DNA from 2 places in the uncultured Devosia sp. genome. Region 1 is predicted to be linked to the other one. Evidence: predicted binding sites of a transcription regulator. Region 1 holds the regulator's gene; the other holds the start of a gene.

Region 1 (9,001 bases):
GCTATCAGCGTTTCGCGGAGCAATACGATGCTGGCAAGTCCCAGATCGTATGGCGCCGCGTCGTCGCCGACCTCGAAACGCCGATCGGCACCTATATGAAGCTGGCGGCAGGGCGCACGAATACGTTCCTGCTGGAATCAGTGCAAGACGGGGCGATCCGCGGCCGTTATTCGATCGTCGGGCTGGAGCCGGACGTCATCCTCAAGGTCGAGCATGGGCAGGCCCTAATCAACCGCGCCGCCCATCTCGATGCCGAGCAGTTCGAGCCGGTCGCGGAGGCGCCGCTGGATGCGCTGCGCATGCTGGTCGCCGGCTCCAAGATCGAAGTGCCGCCCGGCCTGCCGCCACAATCGGCGGGGATCTACGGGTTTTTGGGCTATGAGATGGTCCGCTACATGGAGGTGCTGCCCGACAGCAATCCGGATCATCTAGACCTGCCCGAGGCCATGCTGATGCGGCCGGCGATGCTGGCGATCTTCGATACGCTCAAGGACGAACTGTATCTGACCGCGCCGGTCTATGTGCGCCAGGGCGTTTCGGCGCGACAGGCCCATGAAGCGGCGCAAAGCCACATCGAGGACGCGATTCGGCGGCTGGGCCAGGCCTTGCCGACCACCCCTGCCCTGCCGGACCTGGAAACCATCGCGGTGACCAGCAATACGAGCAAAGAGCAATATGCGGGCATGGTGGGGAAGGCGAAGGACTACATCACGGCCGGCGATATTTTTCAGGTGGTGCTGAGCCAGCGGTTCGAAGCGGAATTTACCTTGCCGCCGACGGCGCTGTATCGGGCGCTGCGCCGGACCAATCCCTCGCCCTACATGTATTTCCTTGATTTCGGGCGGTTCTCGGTGGCCGGGTCAAGCCCGGAAATCCTGGTCAAGGTGCAGGACGGGGACGTCACCATTCGGCCCATCGCGGGCACCCGCAAGCGGGGCGCGACGCCGACGCGCGATCAGGAACTGGCGGCCGAACTGCTCGCCGACCCCAAGGAATTAGCCGAACACCTGATGCTGCTCGACCTGGGCCGCAACGATGTGGGGCGGGTCGCCAAGATCGGCACGGTCAAGGTCACCGACAAGTTCTTCCTCGAATACTATTCCCATGTCATGCACATCGTTTCCAACGTGGTGGGCGTGCTGGATCCCAAGTATGATTTCGTCGATGCCTTATCGGCCGGGTTTCCGGCGGGCACGGTGTCCGGCGCGCCAAAAGTGCGGGCGATGGAAATCATCGACGAACTGGAGACGTCGCGGCGCGGGATTTATGGCGGGTGCGTTGGGTATTTTGGGGCGGATGGAACGATGGACACCTGCATCGTGCTGCGCACGGCCATCCTCAAGGACGGCATGCTTTATGTGCAGGCCGGCGCGGGCATCGTGGCGGACAGCCAGCCGGCGCTAGAGCAGATGGAGTGCGAAAACAAGGCGCGCGCCCTTTTCAGCGCCGCCGAGGAAGCGTTACGCTATGCCGGCGAAGCCCGGATCGGGCAATAGTGCGTTGCACCACGAGGTCCGGGACCCCAGAATGACCAGAACACTCGTCATCGATAACTACGACAGCTTTACCTACAACCTGGTGCACTTTCTGGGTGAGCTAGGGGCGGATATAGCCGTGGTGCGCAACGACAAGATCACGCTGGATGAGATTGGGGCGATGGCGCCGGACGCGATCGTGCTGTCGCCCGGGCCCTGTACGCCGAACGAAGCGGGCATTTGCCTCGCGCTGATCGAGCGGTTCAAGAGCCAAACGCCGATTCTGGGCGTGTGCCTGGGCCACCAGGCGATCGGCCAGGCGCTGGGTGGCGACGTGATCCGCGCGCCGCACCTGGTGCACGGCAAGACCAGCAAGATCAACCACACGGGCCGGGGCCTGTTTCGCGGCCTCAATTCGGGGTTCGAGGCCACGCGCTATCATTCGCTGATCGTCAAACCCGACACGCTTCCCGAGACCCTCGAGGTGACGGCGACGACCGATGACGGGCTGATCATGGGCATGCAGCACACGAGCCTGCCAGTGCATGGGGTGCAATTTCATCCCGAAAGCATCGCCTCGGAAAACGGTCACGCGCTGCTGCAGAATTTTTTGAACCTGGCGCGCGATTTCAACCAGAAGAAAGCCGCCTGATGGACTTAAAAGCGGCCTTGCACAAGATCGCGGCCAATCGGGACCTCACGGGCGAGGAAATGCGCGGTGCCATGAGCACGATCATGGAGGGCGGCGCGACGCCGAGCCAGATCGGCGCCTTTCTGATGGGCATGCGGGTCAAGGGCGAGACGGTTGGCGAAATCGCAGCAGCCGTATCGATCCTGCGCGAGAAGATGGTGGTGGTGGAAGCGCCCGAACACGCGATCGATATCGTTGGTACCGGCGGCGATGGGGGCGGCACGCTCAATATTTCGACGGCAAGCGCGATCGTCGTCGCGGCGGCCGGGGTGCCGGTGGCCAAGCACGGCAATCGGGCGCTGTCGTCCAAATCGGGCGCATCGCAGGTGCTCGAGGCGCTGGGGGTGCGGCTGGACCTGACGCCGGCCGAGATTTCGCGCTGCATCAAGGAGGCCGGCATCGGCTTCATGTTCGCGCCGTCGCACCATCCGGCGATGCGCCATGTGGGACCGTCGCGGGCCGAAATGGGCGTGCGGACCATGTTCAATCTTTTAGGGCCACAGGCGAACCCTGCCGGCGTGCGGCGCTATGTGCTGGGGGTTTATGCGCAGGAGTGGGTGGAGCCGGTCGCGGCGGCGCTGCTGGCCAACCGCGCCGTCAAGGCCTGGGTGTTTCATGGCAGCGACGGGCTGGACGAGCTGACCACCACGGGGCCGAGCTTTGTGGCCCAGATCGCGGGCGGCGATCTGCGCAGTTTCGAGGTTTTGCCCGAGCATGCCGGGCTCAAGCGCAGCGACCCCAAGGATTTGCTGGGGGGCGATCCGGCGTACAACGCGGCGGCGATGCGGGCGCTGTTCGAGGGCGCGCCCGGGGCCTATCGCGACATTGTGCTGCTCAATTCGGCGGCGGCGCTGATCGTGGCGGAGGCAGCGCCGGACCTTCGGAGCGGCGCCGACATTGCCGCATCCATCATCGACAGCGGCAAGGCGCGGCAGACGCTGGCGCGGCTGGTCGCGGTGTCCAACGGGCAAAGCCATGACTGATATTCTCAAGCAGATCGAAGCCTATAAACGCGAGGAAATCGCCGCGGCCAAAGCGATGCGGCCCTGGGCGGAAGTGGTGGCTGAAGCCCATGACCAGCCGGCGCCGCGCGGGTTCTTGCGGGCGATCAAGGCCAAGCGGGCGGCAGGGCAATACGCGCTGATCGCCGAGGTCAAGAAGGCCAGCCCCTCCAAGGGGCTGATCCGCGCGGATTTCAATCCGGCCGAGATTGCGCGGGCCTATGAAACCGGCGGCGCCGCGTGCCTGTCGGTCCTGACGGACCGGCCGTCGTTCCAGGGATCGCCCAGCTATCTGATCGAAGCGCGCGCGGCGACGCAACTGCCGGTCTTGCGCAAGGACTTCCTGTTCGAAACCTACCAGGTTGCCGAAGCGCGGGCCTGGGGCGCCGACTGCATCCTGATCATCCTGGCTGCCGTGGGCGACGACGTTGCCCGCTACCTGCTCGATGCGGCCGAGGAATGGCACATGGACGCGTTGGTGGAAGTGCATGACCAGCTCGAGCTGGACCGGGCGCTGGCGCTCGACGCGGCGTTCATCGGCATCAACAATCGCAATCTGCGCACCTTCGAGACCAGGCTGGAGACGTCCATCGATCTTGCCAGCGGCGTTCCGGCCGGCACGGAGCTGGTCAGCGAAAGCGGCATCATGACCCATGAGCATGTGCGCCGGCTGGACCAGACAGCGGGCATCGGCACCTTTCTCGTCGGAGAAAGCCTGATGCGGCAGGACGACGTTGTCGCCGCCACACGGGCCTTGCTGATGGGCCTGCAGGGCGTGCACTGATGGCGGCAAGCGGGCTGACCCATCTCAACGCCAGGGGCGAGGCTCACATCGTTGACATTGCCGACAAGCCGGTGACCCGGCGGCGGGCGGTGGCGCAGGCGCGGATCACCGCCCAGGCGGACACCGTCATCGCCATCATGGGTGGCGCGCTCAAAAAGGGCGATGCGCTGGCGATCGCCCGGATCGCCGGCATCATGGCGGCCAAAAAGACCGCCGAACTGATCCCGCTCTGCCATGCGATTGCCTTGACCAGGGTCGAGGTCGATATCGTGGCCGAAACCGCAACGACGATCGTTGTCCGGGCGAGCGCGGAAACGCTGGCGCAAACCGGCGTGGAAATGGAAGCGCTGATTGCCGCGTCCACCGCAGCGCTGACGCTGTACGACATGGCCAAGGCAATCGATCGGGCCATGACCATCACAGATCTCTGCGTACTGGAAAAATCGGGCGGCAAGTCCGGCGATTTCGTGCGTGCACCATGAGCCTGTTGCCGGTCGAGCATGCGATCACCAAGATTTTGCAGCGCGTGCCACCGATGCAGACCGAGCGCGTCGCCCTGCCCCAGGCAGCCGGCCGCGTTCTGGCCGAAGCGATGGTGGCCAGCCATGACCAGCCGCCGTTCAACGCCAGCGCGATGGACGGTTACGCTGTGCGGGCGCGGGACGCGGCGCCGGGCGCCAGCCTGCGCATAATCGGCATGTCGCAGGCCGGGGCGGGTTTTGCCGGGGTGATGGGCGCTGGGGAATGCGTGCGCATCTTTACCGGCGCGCCGGTTCCCCAGGGGGCGGATGCGGTGATCATGCAGGAACTGGCGAGCGTCAACGGGCAGCATGTCCGGTTTGCCGAACAGCCGCAGCCGGGACGCAGCATAAGGCCAATGGGCAGTGATTTTGCCGTTGGGCAGACGCTGGTTGAGCCCGGCACGCGGCTCAATGGCCTGCACCTGGCGGTGGCGGCGGCGGCAAACGTGCCGACGCTTATGGTGGGCCGACAGCCGGTCATTGCGCTCTTGGCGACCGGGGACGAACTCGTGCCGCCGGGCAGCAGGCTTGGCGCGGACCAGATCGTGGCGTCCAACAGCTATGGGCTTGGGCCCCTGCTCGCGCCTTATGGCAGGATCGTCGATCATGGGATTGCCGGGGACGATCGCGCCGGGCTGACGGCGCGGCTGCGCGACATGTTCGCGGATGAACCCGATATCGTGGTCACGACCGGGGGAGCCAGCGTCGGGGATCATGATATCGTCCAGGACGTGCTGGTGGCGCTCGGCGTGACGCTGGATTTCTGGCGCATCAATATGCGGCCGGGCAAGCCGCTGATGTTCGGCACGCGCGGCAAGACGCTGGTGTTCGGCTTGCCGGGCAATCCGGTTTCGGCGCTAGTGACCGCAGTGGTGTTCATCAAGCCGGCATTGCGGCTGTGGCTGGGCGCAGGCGCGGCGCCGGGGCGGTATTGGCGCCTGCCGCTGGCGGCGCCTACGCCGCCGAACAGCGTCCGGCGCCATTTCATGCGCGCCCAACTGGTGCACGAGGAGACCGGGACGGCCCTGCGGCCCATAGCGGAAGTGGATAGCGGGCATACATCGTCGCTGGCGCAGGCCGACATGCTGATCGTGCAGCCCGAGCACGACCCCGGCCAAGCGACGGGGACGATGGTGGACGCAATCAGTATCGGGCAGTTCTAGGCAAGTCCGGCAAGGACACAGGCAGTCGATTTGCTTGCCCGACTAAATTTAACTGGTCGCGCCTGTGGGATATTGCAGAACATAACTGGAACACGTATGCTCGTTCAGTCTTTGTTCCGATTCCCGACCGAGGGGCCCAATGCTCACGCGCAAACAACACGAACTGCTGATGTTCATTCATGAACGGATGAAGGAAAGCGGTATCCCGCCCTCGTTCGACGAAATGAAAGACGCGCTTGACCTGGCGTCCAAGTCGGGCATCCACCGGCTAATCACGGCGCTGGAGGAGCGCGGCTTCATCCGGCGCTTGCCCAATCGAGCCCGGGCGCTGGAAGTGGTCAAGCTGCCCGACTCGATGAACCCGTCGCTGGGTGGGCGCAAGTCGCGGTTCGAGCCAAGCGTGATCGAGGGCAACCTGGGACGCGTGGCGGCACCGCCGATGCGCGGCACGGTGGAGGATTATGCCCGGCCGGTGTCGATTCCGGTAATGGGGCGGATTGCGGCCGGCACGCCGATCGAGGCCATCCAGAGCCATTCGCACACCATCTCGGTGCCGCCCGAAATGCTGGGCGCGGGCGAGCATTTCGCGCTGGAGGTGCGCGGCGACTCGATGATCGAGGCGGGAATTTTCGATGGAGACACCGTGCTGATCCGCAAGCAGGATTCGGCAGGGACCGGCGAGATCATCGTGGCGCTGGTCGATGATGAGGAGGCGACGCTGAAGCGCCTGCGCCGCAAGGGCAATACCATTGCGCTCGAGGCGGCCAATCCGGCTTACGAGACGCGAATTTTCGGGCCCGATAGGGTCAAGGTGCAGGGACGGCTTGTCGGGCTGCTGAGGAAATATTGATGCGTTTTGCCCTGATTCTGGTTGGACTTCTTATGCTGCCACAGGCGCCGGCATTTGCCCAGGAAGCAAGCGCCAGTGAGACACGATGCTGGGTGGGAAACATCACGTTTTCGGCAGGCATGGCGATCAGCGCCGGTGACGGGACCGCGGTATGCAAAGCCGGAAGCGGATGGACGAAGGCCGAGGCCGCGACGCCCGTGGCCGGGTGCCTGCTCGAGGGTAAGTTGTCCTCGGCGGGCGCTATCGTGGGTATTCGCAACAATGACAGCTTGCTGCTGCAATGCGATGCCGGCGGGCGCTGGGTGACGATCGATACTGCCGCGCAGAGCTAGCGGTGCGGCGGAGGCATCCAAATGGCCGATAGTGCCGAAGAGGTCATGGCGCTCTATCGCGCGCGTATTAACGGCCATGACTTCGACCGGCTGGCAGCCCTGATCGCCGACAATGCGGTGTTCTGGTTTGGCGATGGCTCGCATGTTGGGTTGGCCTCGATCCGGGCGGCGTTCGAAGCGACGTGGAAACGGTTCGAGAACGAAACCTACTGGCTGGAAGATCTACAATGGCTGGCCGTTGGTAGCGCGGCCGCCTCATGTATCTATGGGTATTGCTGGCGAGCCACGATCGGCGGGGTGGAGCGATCGGGCCAGGGCCGAGGGACCTCGGTGGTTCGCGACGGCAGGACCGGCTGGCAGATCGTGCATGAGCATTTGAGCGCTTTGCCTTGATCGCGTTGGCAGATGCAATCGCAGCCTTTGAGGTATCGAGCGTCGGTGTTGATCGGGCTTTTGAACCGAGGTGGGGGTCGTCTGCGTTCACCGAAATACGCCACTGCCACCTAGGCGAAAAAAGGCCCGCCAATTTGGCGGGCCCGTTGTTTTTCGGTTGGCGTTCTGACTAGTGATTGTCGCGCGGGATGCCGTTGGTCTGGGCGATGCGCTGGTATTTTTCGGCGGGCTTGAGGATGGCGCCGTCGCCGAGCTGGCCGACGATGCCGCGCTGGATTTCCTGCCAGGGGGTCTGGTGCTTGGGGAATTTATAGCCGCCCATGGATTCCAGATCGGCGCGGCGCTTCGCGATTTCGGCGTCGGAAATCAGGATATTGGCCTGACCCACATTGAGATCGATGCGGACGCGATCGCCGGTGCGCAGGATTGCGAGGTTACCGCCTGCTGCTGCCTCGGGGGAAGCATTGAGGATGGAAGGCGAGCCGGACGTACCCGACTGGCGGCCATCGCCGATGCAGGCGAGAGCGGTGATGCCCTGCTTGATGAGGTATGCGGGCGGGCGCATGTTGACGACTTCGGCCGCACCCGGATAGCCGATCGGGCCGGCGCCACGCATGAACAGTAAGGTGTGCTCGTCGATTTCGAGAGCCGGATCATCGATGCGGTGGTGGTAGTCCTCGGGACCGTCAAACACCACGGCCTTGCCCTCGAAGGCACCGGGGCTGGCCGGATTGGCGAGATAGCGATCACGGAATTCGGTCGAGATCACGCTGGTCTTCATGATGGCGTTGTCGAACAAATTGCCGCGCAGGACCAGGAAACCGGCTTCGGTCTTGAGCGGGTTGTCGAAGCGGCGGATGACCTTTTCGTCCTGGATCGGGGTGTTGCGGCAATTTTCGCCGATGGTCTTGCCATTGGCTGTGGGCGCGTTCTCGCGGATGAGGCCCTGGCTCATCAATTCGTTGACGACGGCCGGAACGCCGCCGGCGTGGTAGTAATCCTCGCCCAGATATTCGCCGGCGGGCTGCAGATTGACCAGCAGCGGCACCTTGTGGCCATAGGTCTGGAAATCCTGTAGTTCGAGTTCGACGCCGATATGCTTGGCAATGGCCTGGATGTGGATGGGCGCGTTGGTCGAGCCGCCGATGGCGGAGTTGACCACGATGGTGTTGATGAAATTGTCCTTGGTCAGGATGTCGGAGGGCTTGAGGTCCTCGTGCACCATGTCGACGATGCGCTTGCCGGTGCGATAAGCCATTTCCTGACGATCGCGATACGGCGCGGGAATTGCCGCGGATCCCGGAAGCTGCATGCCCAGCGATTCGGCCAACGAATTCATGGTCGAGGCGGTGCCCATGGTGTTGCAATAGCCGGTCGACGGGGCCGAGGACGCGACCAGTTCGATGAACTTGGCGTAATCGATTTCGCCGGCCGCCATCATCTGGCGGGCCTTCCACACGATGGTACCGGAGCCGGTGCGCTCGCCCTTGTGCCAGCCATTGAGCATGGGGCCGACCGATAGCGCGATGGCGGGGATATTGACGGTGGCGGCGCCCATCAGCATGGCCGGAGTGGTCTTGTCGCAACCGATGGTCAGGACCACGCCGTCGAGCGGGTAGCCGTAGAGAACCTCGACGAGGCCCAGATAGGCGAGATTGCGGTCAAGGCCCGCGGTCGGGCGCTTGCCGGTTTCCTGAATCGGATGCACCGGAAACTCGATGGCGATGCCGCCGGCTTCGCGGATGCCCTCGCGGACGCGTTCGGCCAGGACGATATGATGCCGGTTGCAGG
Region 2 (9,001 bases), on a different contig from region 1:
ACCGCCGATCACGATCCGACGCCCGACGATCCCACCGGCGACACCACGACCGATGCGCCCCATCCCGGTTCACCGCCCCGCTAGATGGCTTACCTCTCGAGCAGATATTGTCGCACCGCATGATCCTCGGTCAACCCGATCGCCCGATTGAACGCTTGTGACTGCGCCTGGGGATCGGTGCCGATCCGGCGCAGCAGGTCCGCGACCAGCGCCCAATAGGGCTGGTAGTCCGCGGTCCGCTCCGGCGCGATTCGCGACAGCTCATGGAGGGCGGCCTGCGGACCCTTGACCTCGGCGGTTGCTGCCGCAAGCCCGACGAGATTGCCGACCGTTGGCGCCTGCTGGGCAAGCAGCGCGTGCAAGGCCCAGATCGGGTGCCGCATGTCGTTTCCCGTCAGGCGCGATTGCACCAGGGCCGATTGGATCGCCGCCTCGAGCTGGAACCGGCCGGAGCGCTTGAGCGCACCGGCCGTCCGCAAAACCGCCTCCGCCTCGCGCGCCATGTCGAGGTCCCACAGTTCCGTCCGCTGCTCCGCCAGCGGCACATAGCCTCCGGCGACCCGGCGCGCGCTGGCCCGGCTTTGGCAAAACAGCATCAGCGCCAGAAGGCCCAGCGCCTCGGCATCGTCGGCGCGCACGTCCACCAGCACGCGTGCCAGCCAGATCGCCTCTTCGGTCAGCCCCTTGCGCGTCTGGTCGTCGCTGCCCGTGCTGTCCCAGCCCTGCCCATAGGCGGCATAGATGGCCTCGAGCACATTGTCCATGCGCTCGCCCAGCTCGTCTTCCCCCGGCACTTCGAAGGCAATCCCGGTGTCCTTAATACGCGCCTTGGCCCGGCTCAGCCGCCGCCCCATCGCATCGGGCGAAACCAGGAACGAAGATGCAATACGCTCCGCCGTCAATCCGAGCACTGTTTGCAGCATCAACGGCGTGCGCGCGGCGGCATCGATGGCCCGGTGCCCGCACACGAACATCAGTTCCAGCCGTCTGTCGGCAATCCGGGGCATGTCCTCGCTGTCGGTCGGTGCCAGCACCAGGAGGCTGCTGGCCATTTGTTCGCGTGTTTTGCGCGCCCGCGCGCCATCGCGCAGCCGGTTTCGCGCCGCCACCATCAGCCAGGCATCGGGGTTGGCCGGCACGCCTTTCGTGGGCCAGATGTCGAGCGCTTGGGCAAAGGCCTCCGCGAGCGCGTCTTCAGCCGCCGCCACGTCGCGCCATGCTCGCGCGAGATACGCGAGGAGGCGCCCATAGGAGGTGCGGGCAGCGTTCTCCGCCGTCCGCCGCCCGTGTTCTTGAAGGCTGCCGTCCACCGCTTAGCCTTGGTTGGGCGGAGGCAGCACGGGGCGCACTTCGGTAGCCCCGTGGGAAGACGAAGGGCTGCGCGCCGCCCAGGACAGCGCTGCATCGAGGTCCGGTACCTCGATCACGACGTAACCGGCCAGCTGTTCCTTGGTAACCGCCACTGGTCCGTCCTGCACCAGGCGGTTGCCGCCTTCGAGCCGTACCGTGGTTGCCGCCGCAGGGGGCAGGAGCCCGTCGCCTCTGAGGACGATGCCTGCTTCGTACAGCGCACCGATATAGGCGTTCCACGCGCCCCAATAGGGTCCGGCACGTTCGGCCTGGTCGCGCTGGGCGGCGATCTCGGCCTCGTTCTCATAAAACATCAGCATGTATTGCATTTTGTCCCCCTGCTCAGTTGCTTATCATCATCATGGCGGGCACCGGATAGCCAGCCCTGACCTCGATCAGGCTTTCGCCACCCAGCGGTGCCTTCTGTGCCCACTGGACAGCATCAGCTTCGCTGGGCACGTCGATCTGGAAATAGCCGCCAAGCGCCAAGGACGAAGGGGCATAGGCAGACGAAGCGACCTCGGCCCTGGCTGCCGTCACCAGCGCGACGCTGCCGCTCGTGTTGAGCGCCGACCCGCCGCGCAGCACGCCGGCCGCCGCAAGATCCTTGCCGTAGACATCATAGGCCGACCAATAGGCCTGCGACGCACTGTCCGTACCGGGGCGCAGGTCGAGCTGGGCCTGATCTTCGTAGATAAACAGCGTAAACGGTGCGGCCTGAACGGGCAATGCGAGCATTGCCGCAATCGCGGCACCAACAAGACGATGGCTCATGCGATATTCCTTGAGTTGCTGAGCCGGACCATCCGGCTCTGCACACTCTGACGGCGTGGTGCTCCGCAAACGGACAAAGCCCAAAAATAATTTGCGCCGTTCGGATTAACACGCCACGCCTCGAACGCCATTCGCGATCGGCTGCCCGTTTCATGCACAACGGCCCGGCGTGTGCGTCGGCTTGCCCGCATGCCGATGGCCCGTTTAGATGGCGCAATCGATTCGGCGTCGTGGATCAAGTGGCGGCCAATGCCGTTATGACAAGGCTGGGCGGTTGCACCGGCCGCCATCTGCTGAGCGCGGCTCAAGCTTGGCGCTCAACTGGAGAAATAGGCCATGACGATTGTTGGACCGCTGTTGCGCCGTGTCATGCTTGCCGGCCTAGCGGCATCGATGGCCGCAGGCTCGGCATTTGCGGCGCCCGTTGACGTGGCCTTGCTCAAATCCTATGTCGGGGAATGGCGCGGGCGCGGCACCTTGACCGGGGCGGAGACGGAAACCGTCGTGTGCCGCATGTCCCTCAAGGACGGCAATGACGAGAAGGTGAACTATTCGGGCCGCTGCACGCTGGCCGGCACCACATTATCGATCAATGGCACGCTGGCCTATATCGATGCCAGCGCGCGCTTTGAAGCAGCGATGACCTCGAACGCCACCTTTTCAGGCATTGCCGTGGGCCAGAAACGCGGTCGCGGCCTGGTCTTCAACCTGCGCGAGCGCGATCAGGACGAAGACGGCCGCGACATCAGCATCACCGCCGATATCACGCTGACCGCCCAGCAGATCGATGTGGGCTTCCAGGTAGTCTATGTGGAAACCGGCGAAAGCCTGCGCGCCGAAGTGCCGTTCACGAAGTGAACCGGCGATACCGACATGCTCTAGGGTGGAGCACAGGCGTTGCTTGACCGGCCTGGTTGTCCAAGCTCACTACGCAGCCTATAATTGCGCACGTCGTGGAGGCAGGCATGGTCGTCACAGTTCCTGAGCGAAAAACTCGCAAGGTACAGCAGCTTCGCGAAGCGGCTGTAGTGGCCATCGCCGACTTGCGGGCCTATGCCATTCAACATGCCGGCCACTTCATTATATTCGGCTCCGTCGCGCGGAACGACATCCGCTTCGATAGCGACTTCGACGTTGTCGTTGATTTTCCTGGCGAACTGGGGCCACAGGCGCGTGATTACGTCGAAACGCTCTGCACCGGCTTGGGCCTTTGTGCCGACGCATATTTCATTGCCGAGATCGGGCAGGACTTGCGTCTGCGCATCGACCGGGATGGGATCATGCTGCCATGAGCGATGCTCGTTGGCTCGATGTCGATGTCGATATCGCAACAGCCGTCCGGCACTTTGAAAACGCTATAGCCCTTAGCGGCACGGGCGGTTTCGACGGTGTCGGACTTGATCGCTATCGCGCTGAAATGGCCCTGATGCATGCGATGCAGTCGGCCCACACCGCGACGGAGGCTGGCCTTCTCAGGATATTGCGAATTTTTGATGAGGAGCGGCCAACCGGTGATGATTGGCACGCCCGGCTCATCGATCGATTGGCTCGAGTTGTCGAGGGCCAACACGCGCGGCCTGCACTGCTGACACCGGCCGCAGCGGCGGACTTGCACGAAACGCGCAGCTTTCGCCACCGCGTCATGCATTCTTACGGTCAGTTCAATCTCCAGCGCTCGGCGCCAGCTCTGGCGGCAGCAGACCGATTGGCCAGCGCCCTGCCAGGTCTGGTTGCTACCTTCAAGCAAGCAACAGACCCGGCACACTAGGTTAGTCTCAGAACGGAATATCGTCGTCCATGCCGCCGGACTCGAAGGCTGGAGCGTTCGAGGATGGCCGGCGGGCGCCGCCCCCGCCATTGTCCGATTGGCGGGTGCCGCGGAAGCCGGTTTCTCCACCACCGCCCGCATTGTCGCCGTCGCCGCGGCCGTCGAGCAGGGTCATGTTCGAATTGAAGCCTTGCAGCACGATTTCGGTGGAGTATTTATCGGCGCCGCTCTGGTCCTGCCATTTGCGCGTTTGCAACTGGCCCTCGATATACACCTTGCTGCCTTTTTTCAGGTAGCTCTCGGCCACGCGGGTCAAACCTTCCGAGAAGATCACCACGCGATGCCATTCGGTCTTTTCGCGCCGCTCGCCGGTGTTCTTGTCTTTCCAGTTTTCCGAGGTGGCAATCGACAGGTTCACCACCTTACCGCCGTTGGGCAGGTTGCGCACTTCTGGATCGGCCCCCAGATTGCCGACGAGGATAACCTTGTTGACGCTGCCCGCCATGATGACTTCCTTACACTGCCGACCCGCGCGCGAAGCCAAGGCCGATATTTCGACTATCGCAACCTGGGGTCTCGCCCCGATCCGATGACCTATCCTACCGCTTCGCCGCAGGCGCTGCCGCGGCAAATTGGCGTTTTGAACAGGCTGTTGCTTCCGTTCTTGTTATGTTCTTGTATGAAGTGAAAGTCAATACGGTCGATGCAAGCCATAAAGCGGTGGAACGGTCCGGTCGATCGCTCCTGACATCTCCTGTCAGCAGCACTTGCTAGCTCGAACAAGGCTAGCGTTGAGGCGACAAACCCGCAACTGGATCAAAGCCGTCTTCTACATTATCGACACGAAAAAGCCACAAGTCGAACCAGCAATGTTCGCTTAATGTTCCAAACTCGATTGTACGGTCACGCCATGAATACGGCGTGAAGTCCCATAATGAAGCAATTCCGCTTGACCGAATCCGCTTTCGTTCTTTTTATGTTCTAAGTGGCGGTTTTATTCGTTCTCCTAAGCCGCGCCGTTGGCGGTGCGGAACTTGCAACACAGGGCCATTGTTCCTACTTCTGCGGCTTACCCCGTACGCCAGACCACTCTATATTTGCCCACGCGCCCGATGGCGCGTGCCCGAGCCATGGACATCAAGATGACGCCAAAGCCCAGCCAGAATCGCGAAATCATCGTCCGGGGCGCGCGCGAGCATAATCTGAAGGGCATCGATGTCCGCCTGCCGCGCGACAGCCTGATCGTGATGACGGGACTGTCGGGTTCCGGCAAGTCCTCGCTGGCGTTCGACACCATCTATGCCGAAGGCCAGCGCCGTTATGTCGAGTCGCTGTCGGCCTATGCGCGGCAGTTTCTCGAAATGATGCAGAAGCCCGACGTCGAGCATATCGAGGGTCTGTCGCCGGCGATTTCGATCGAGCAGAAGACCACTTCCCGCAATCCGCGCTCGACCGTGGGTACCGTTACCGAAATCTACGATTACCTGCGCCTGATGTTCGCGCGCGTCGGCATTCCCTATTCGCCGGCCACCGGCCTGCCGATCGAGTCGCAGACCGTATCGCAGATGATCGACAAGGTGCTGGAACTGCCCGAGGGTACGCGCCTGTTCCTGCTGGCGCCGATGGTGCGCGGCCGCAAAGGCGAATACAAGAAGGAGCTGGCCGACCTGATGCGCAAGGGCTTCCAGCGCGTCAAGATCGATGGGGAATATTACGAGATCGAGGAGGCCCCTGCCCTCGACAAGAAGCTCAAGCACGATCTGGAAGTGGTGATCGACCGCGTCGTGGTTGGCGCTGATATTGCCGGCCGGCTCGCCGAAAGTTTCGAGACGGCGCTGAAGCTGGCCGATGGCATTGCCCTGGTGGAATTTGCCGACGAAAAAGGCGCGGACGGCGCGGCGCGGCAGATCACGTTTTCAGAAAAATTCGCGTGTCCGGTTTCCGGCTTCACCATTGCCGAAATCGAGCCGCGCCTGTTCTCGTTCAACAATCCATTCGGCGCCTGCCCCGTCTGCGACGGGCTGGGTACCGAGCAGAAGATCGATCCCAACCAGATCGTACCCGATCCCACGCTGTCGCTGCGTGACGGCGCCATCCTGCCATGGGCCAAGACCTCGGCGCCCTATTACCTGCAAACGCTCAATGCCGTGGTCAAGCATTTCGGCGCGTCGACCGGCACAGCCTGGACCGAATTGCCGTTCGAGGTGCAGCATGCGGTGCTCTACGGCACCGGCAAGACGCAGATCAATTTTGTTTATGACGATGGCCTGCGCCAATACAAGACCACCAAGCCGTTCGAAGGCGTAATCGGCAATCTGGATCGGCGCTATAAAGAGACCGAAAGCGCCGGCATGCGCGAAGAGATCGAAAAATACATGTCGCAGGCGCCCTGCGTGGCCTGTGGCGGTTATCGGCTGAAGCCGGAGACCCTGGCGGTCAAGATCGATGGCATGCATATCGGCCAGGTCACCGAAAAGTCGATCCGGGCCACTTCGGAATGGTTCGAGACGCTGAACGGCAAGCTCAATGACACGCAACGCCAGATTGGCGAGCGTATCTTCAAGGAAATCCGCGAGCGGCTGAATTTCCTAAACGATGTGGGGCTGGATTATCTGACGCTGGCGCGCAATTCCGGCTCGCTGTCGGGCGGCGAATCGCAGCGCATTCGCCTCGCCAGCCAAATCGGCTCCGGCCTGACCGGCGTGCTCTACGTGCTGGACGAGCCTTCGATTGGCCTTCATCAGCGCGACAATTCCCGCCTGCTCGATACGCTGCGGCGGTTGCGCGATATCGGCAACACGGTGATCGTGGTCGAGCATGACGAAGACGCGATCATGACTGCCGACTATGTGGTCGATATCGGCCCGGGCGCGGGCGTTCATGGCGGGCATATCGTTGCCGAAGGCACGCCTGACGATATCCTTCGGCATCCCGAGAGCCTGACCGGGCAATATCTCAGCGGCCGCATGGGCATTCCGATACCTGCCGAACGACGCGAAGCCAAAAAAGGCAAGGCACTCAGCCTCAAGGGCGCGACCGGCAATAATCTCAAGAATGTTTCGGTCGATGTGCCACTGGGCATGTTCGTCGCCATTACCGGCGTTTCGGGCGGCGGCAAGTCGACACTGATGATCGACACCATGTATACGGCCATCGCGCGACGGCTGAACGGCGCCCGCGTTATGCCGGCGCCGCATCAATCGCTGACCGGGCTGGAATTCCTGGACAAGGTCATCGATATCGACCAGAGCCCGATCGGGCGCACGCCGCGTTCCAATCCGGCCACCTATACCGGCGCGTTCACGCCGCTGCGCGAGTGGTTTGCCGGTCTGCCGGAAGCCAAGCAGCGCGGCTATGGGCCGGGGCGGTTTTCCTTCAACGTCAAGGGCGGGCGGTGCGAGAAGTGCGAGGGCGATGGCGTCCTCAAGATCGAGATGCACTTCCTTCCAGACGTTTACGTCACCTGCGATGTCTGCAAGGGCAAGCGCTACAATCGCGAAACGCTGGAAGTGCAGTTCAAGGGCAAGTCGATTTCCGACGTGCTGGACATGACGATCGATGAGGGCGTCGAGTTCTTTTCGGCCGTGCCGACCATTCGCGACAAGTTCGCCACGCTGCAGCGGGTGGGGCTGGGCTATGTCAAGGTTGGCCAGCCGGCCACGACCCTGTCGGGCGGCGAAGCGCAGCGGGTCAAGCTCTCCAAGGAGCTCAGCAAGCGGGCGACCGGGCGCACGCTCTACATGCTGGACGAGCCGACTACGGGCCTGCATTTCCACGATGTCGCCAAATTGCTCGAGGTCCTGCACGAGCTGGTGGATGGCGGCAATACCGTCATCGTCATCGAGCACAATCTGGAAGTCATCAAGACCGCCGATTGGGTGATCGACCTTGGTCCAGAGGGCGGCGACGGGGGTGGCGAGATCGTCGGGATCGGCACGCCCGAGACCATTGCCGAGAACCGGCGCTCGCATACCGGCACGTTCCTCAAGGACGTGATGTCGCGGCGACCGCAATCGGCCAGCAAGGCAGCGGAGTGAGGCAAATGCGGGTGTCGGCGTTAGCGGAATGCTAGCGTATGTCGCTCACCGCGCCATTAGGGCGAACGCCTCGATATAAGCCGCCATAAGACAAAATTGTGAAAATGCTATGCGAGCCACGCATGTCGAGCCTGACGTTTACGGCATGGCGCGGCCTGGCAAATCGGCCCATCTTGAGGTTGTCGCCACCCGAAGCTGGGGTTTTACTCATGTTTGTGCGTGCTGTATGGCGCTCCCGGCGCCTGATCGACGTCAAGCAAAAAGCCCGGGAAATGGACGTTCCCTCGACGCGAGATGCCGGCCTTCTGGGGATTTGCGCTCCCGACTTCGCCAGCATGACGCGCGGCCTGTTTGATCGTTAGCACACAGCCGCTGTAGTTGCTCGCCCCGTGTTCCCGTGGCCGCGAGCATTAACGCGGAATGAACAGCGATAGTTAAAGCCCCGCACAGATCGCATGGCTTCCTTGATAAATGAGCCTCTGCTCATCCTCGCAGAACACCATTAGATATAGTCTCGTAAACGCAAGGAGACTTCAAATGGACATTCGCAAGACTTTCAAGAAGTGGTCGGCTTACCAGCAGACCGTTCGTGAACTCGCTGCTCTGGACAATCGTCAGCTCAACGATCTGGGCATTTCGCGCACCGATATCAATCGTATCGCCCGCGACCATGCTTCCTCGCTGTAAGGCTTACTTCGCCAGACTGAGCGTCATACTGAACCGAACACCCGCCTCTTGTTGAGATGCGGGTGTTTTCTTTTTCCGATGTTGTACTGCTGAAGCGCCTTCACGCTGTCCATCCGTTAGCATCCCGTTAGCATCGACGCCCCCGTTGCGCTATCTCCTGGCACTTGCTATCTGCGGCCATGGCAAAATCAGATATCATTCATATCATCGGCGGCGGTCTTGCCGGCTCGGAAGCGGCGTGGCAGGCGGCGGAGGCCGGGGTCAAGGTCGTGCTGCATGAAATGCGCCCTGTCCGCAAGACCGATGCGCATCAGACAGACGGGCTGGCCGAACTGGTCTGCTCCAACAGCTTCCGATCCGACGACAAGGACCAGAACGCAGTCGG

The links. Region 1 encodes LexA, which represses DNA repair genes until DNA is damaged. Its sites were predicted from a motif close to TGTTCNNNNTGTGTTCNG; they were not measured.
Region 2: ssb (single-stranded DNA-binding protein) is a predicted target of LexA. The motif match lies at 4,552-4,569, and genes of this name have one in related genera.

Annotation. Positions count from the first base shown of each region.
Region 1 covers NZ_CAXTKA010000005.1:95,970-104,970, forward strand. Annotated here, with positions in the region: gene trpE (anthranilate synthase component I) at 1-1,496, shown strand, start outside; gene ACFE8X_RS08045 (anthranilate synthase component II) at 1,528-2,127, shown strand; gene trpD (anthranilate phosphoribosyltransferase) at 2,124-3,149, shown strand; gene trpC (indole-3-glycerol phosphate synthase TrpC) at 3,142-3,951, shown strand; gene moaC (cyclic pyranopterin monophosphate synthase MoaC) at 3,951-4,433, shown strand; gene glp (gephyrin-like molybdotransferase Glp) at 4,430-5,635, shown strand; gene lexA (transcriptional repressor LexA) at 5,775-6,485, shown strand; gene ACFE8X_RS08075 (hypothetical protein) at 6,485-6,817, shown strand; gene ACFE8X_RS08080 (YybH family protein) at 6,839-7,210, shown strand; gene ACFE8X_RS08085 (IlvD/Edd family dehydratase) at 7,380-9,001, opposite strand, start outside.
Region 2 covers NZ_CAXTKA010000012.1:53,530-62,530, reverse strand. Annotated here, with positions in the region: gene ACFE8X_RS13910 (RND family transporter) at 1-84, shown strand, start outside; gene ACFE8X_RS13905 (RNA polymerase sigma factor) at 90-1,310, opposite strand; gene ACFE8X_RS13900 (YciI family protein) at 1,314-1,679, opposite strand; gene ACFE8X_RS13895 (YciI family protein) at 1,693-2,124, opposite strand; gene ACFE8X_RS13890 (hypothetical protein) at 2,461-2,982, shown strand; gene ACFE8X_RS13885 (nucleotidyltransferase family protein) at 3,090-3,416, shown strand; gene ACFE8X_RS13880 (hypothetical protein) at 3,413-3,892, shown strand; gene ssb (single-stranded DNA-binding protein) at 3,900-4,397, opposite strand; gene uvrA (excinuclease ABC subunit UvrA) at 5,023-7,929, shown strand; gene ACFE8X_RS13865 (hypothetical protein) at 8,139-8,291, shown strand; gene ACFE8X_RS13860 (DUF1127 domain-containing protein) at 8,467-8,616, shown strand; gene trmFO (methylenetetrahydrofolate--tRNA-(uracil(54)-C(5))-methyltransferase (FADH(2)-oxidizing) TrmFO) at 8,796-9,001, shown strand, end outside.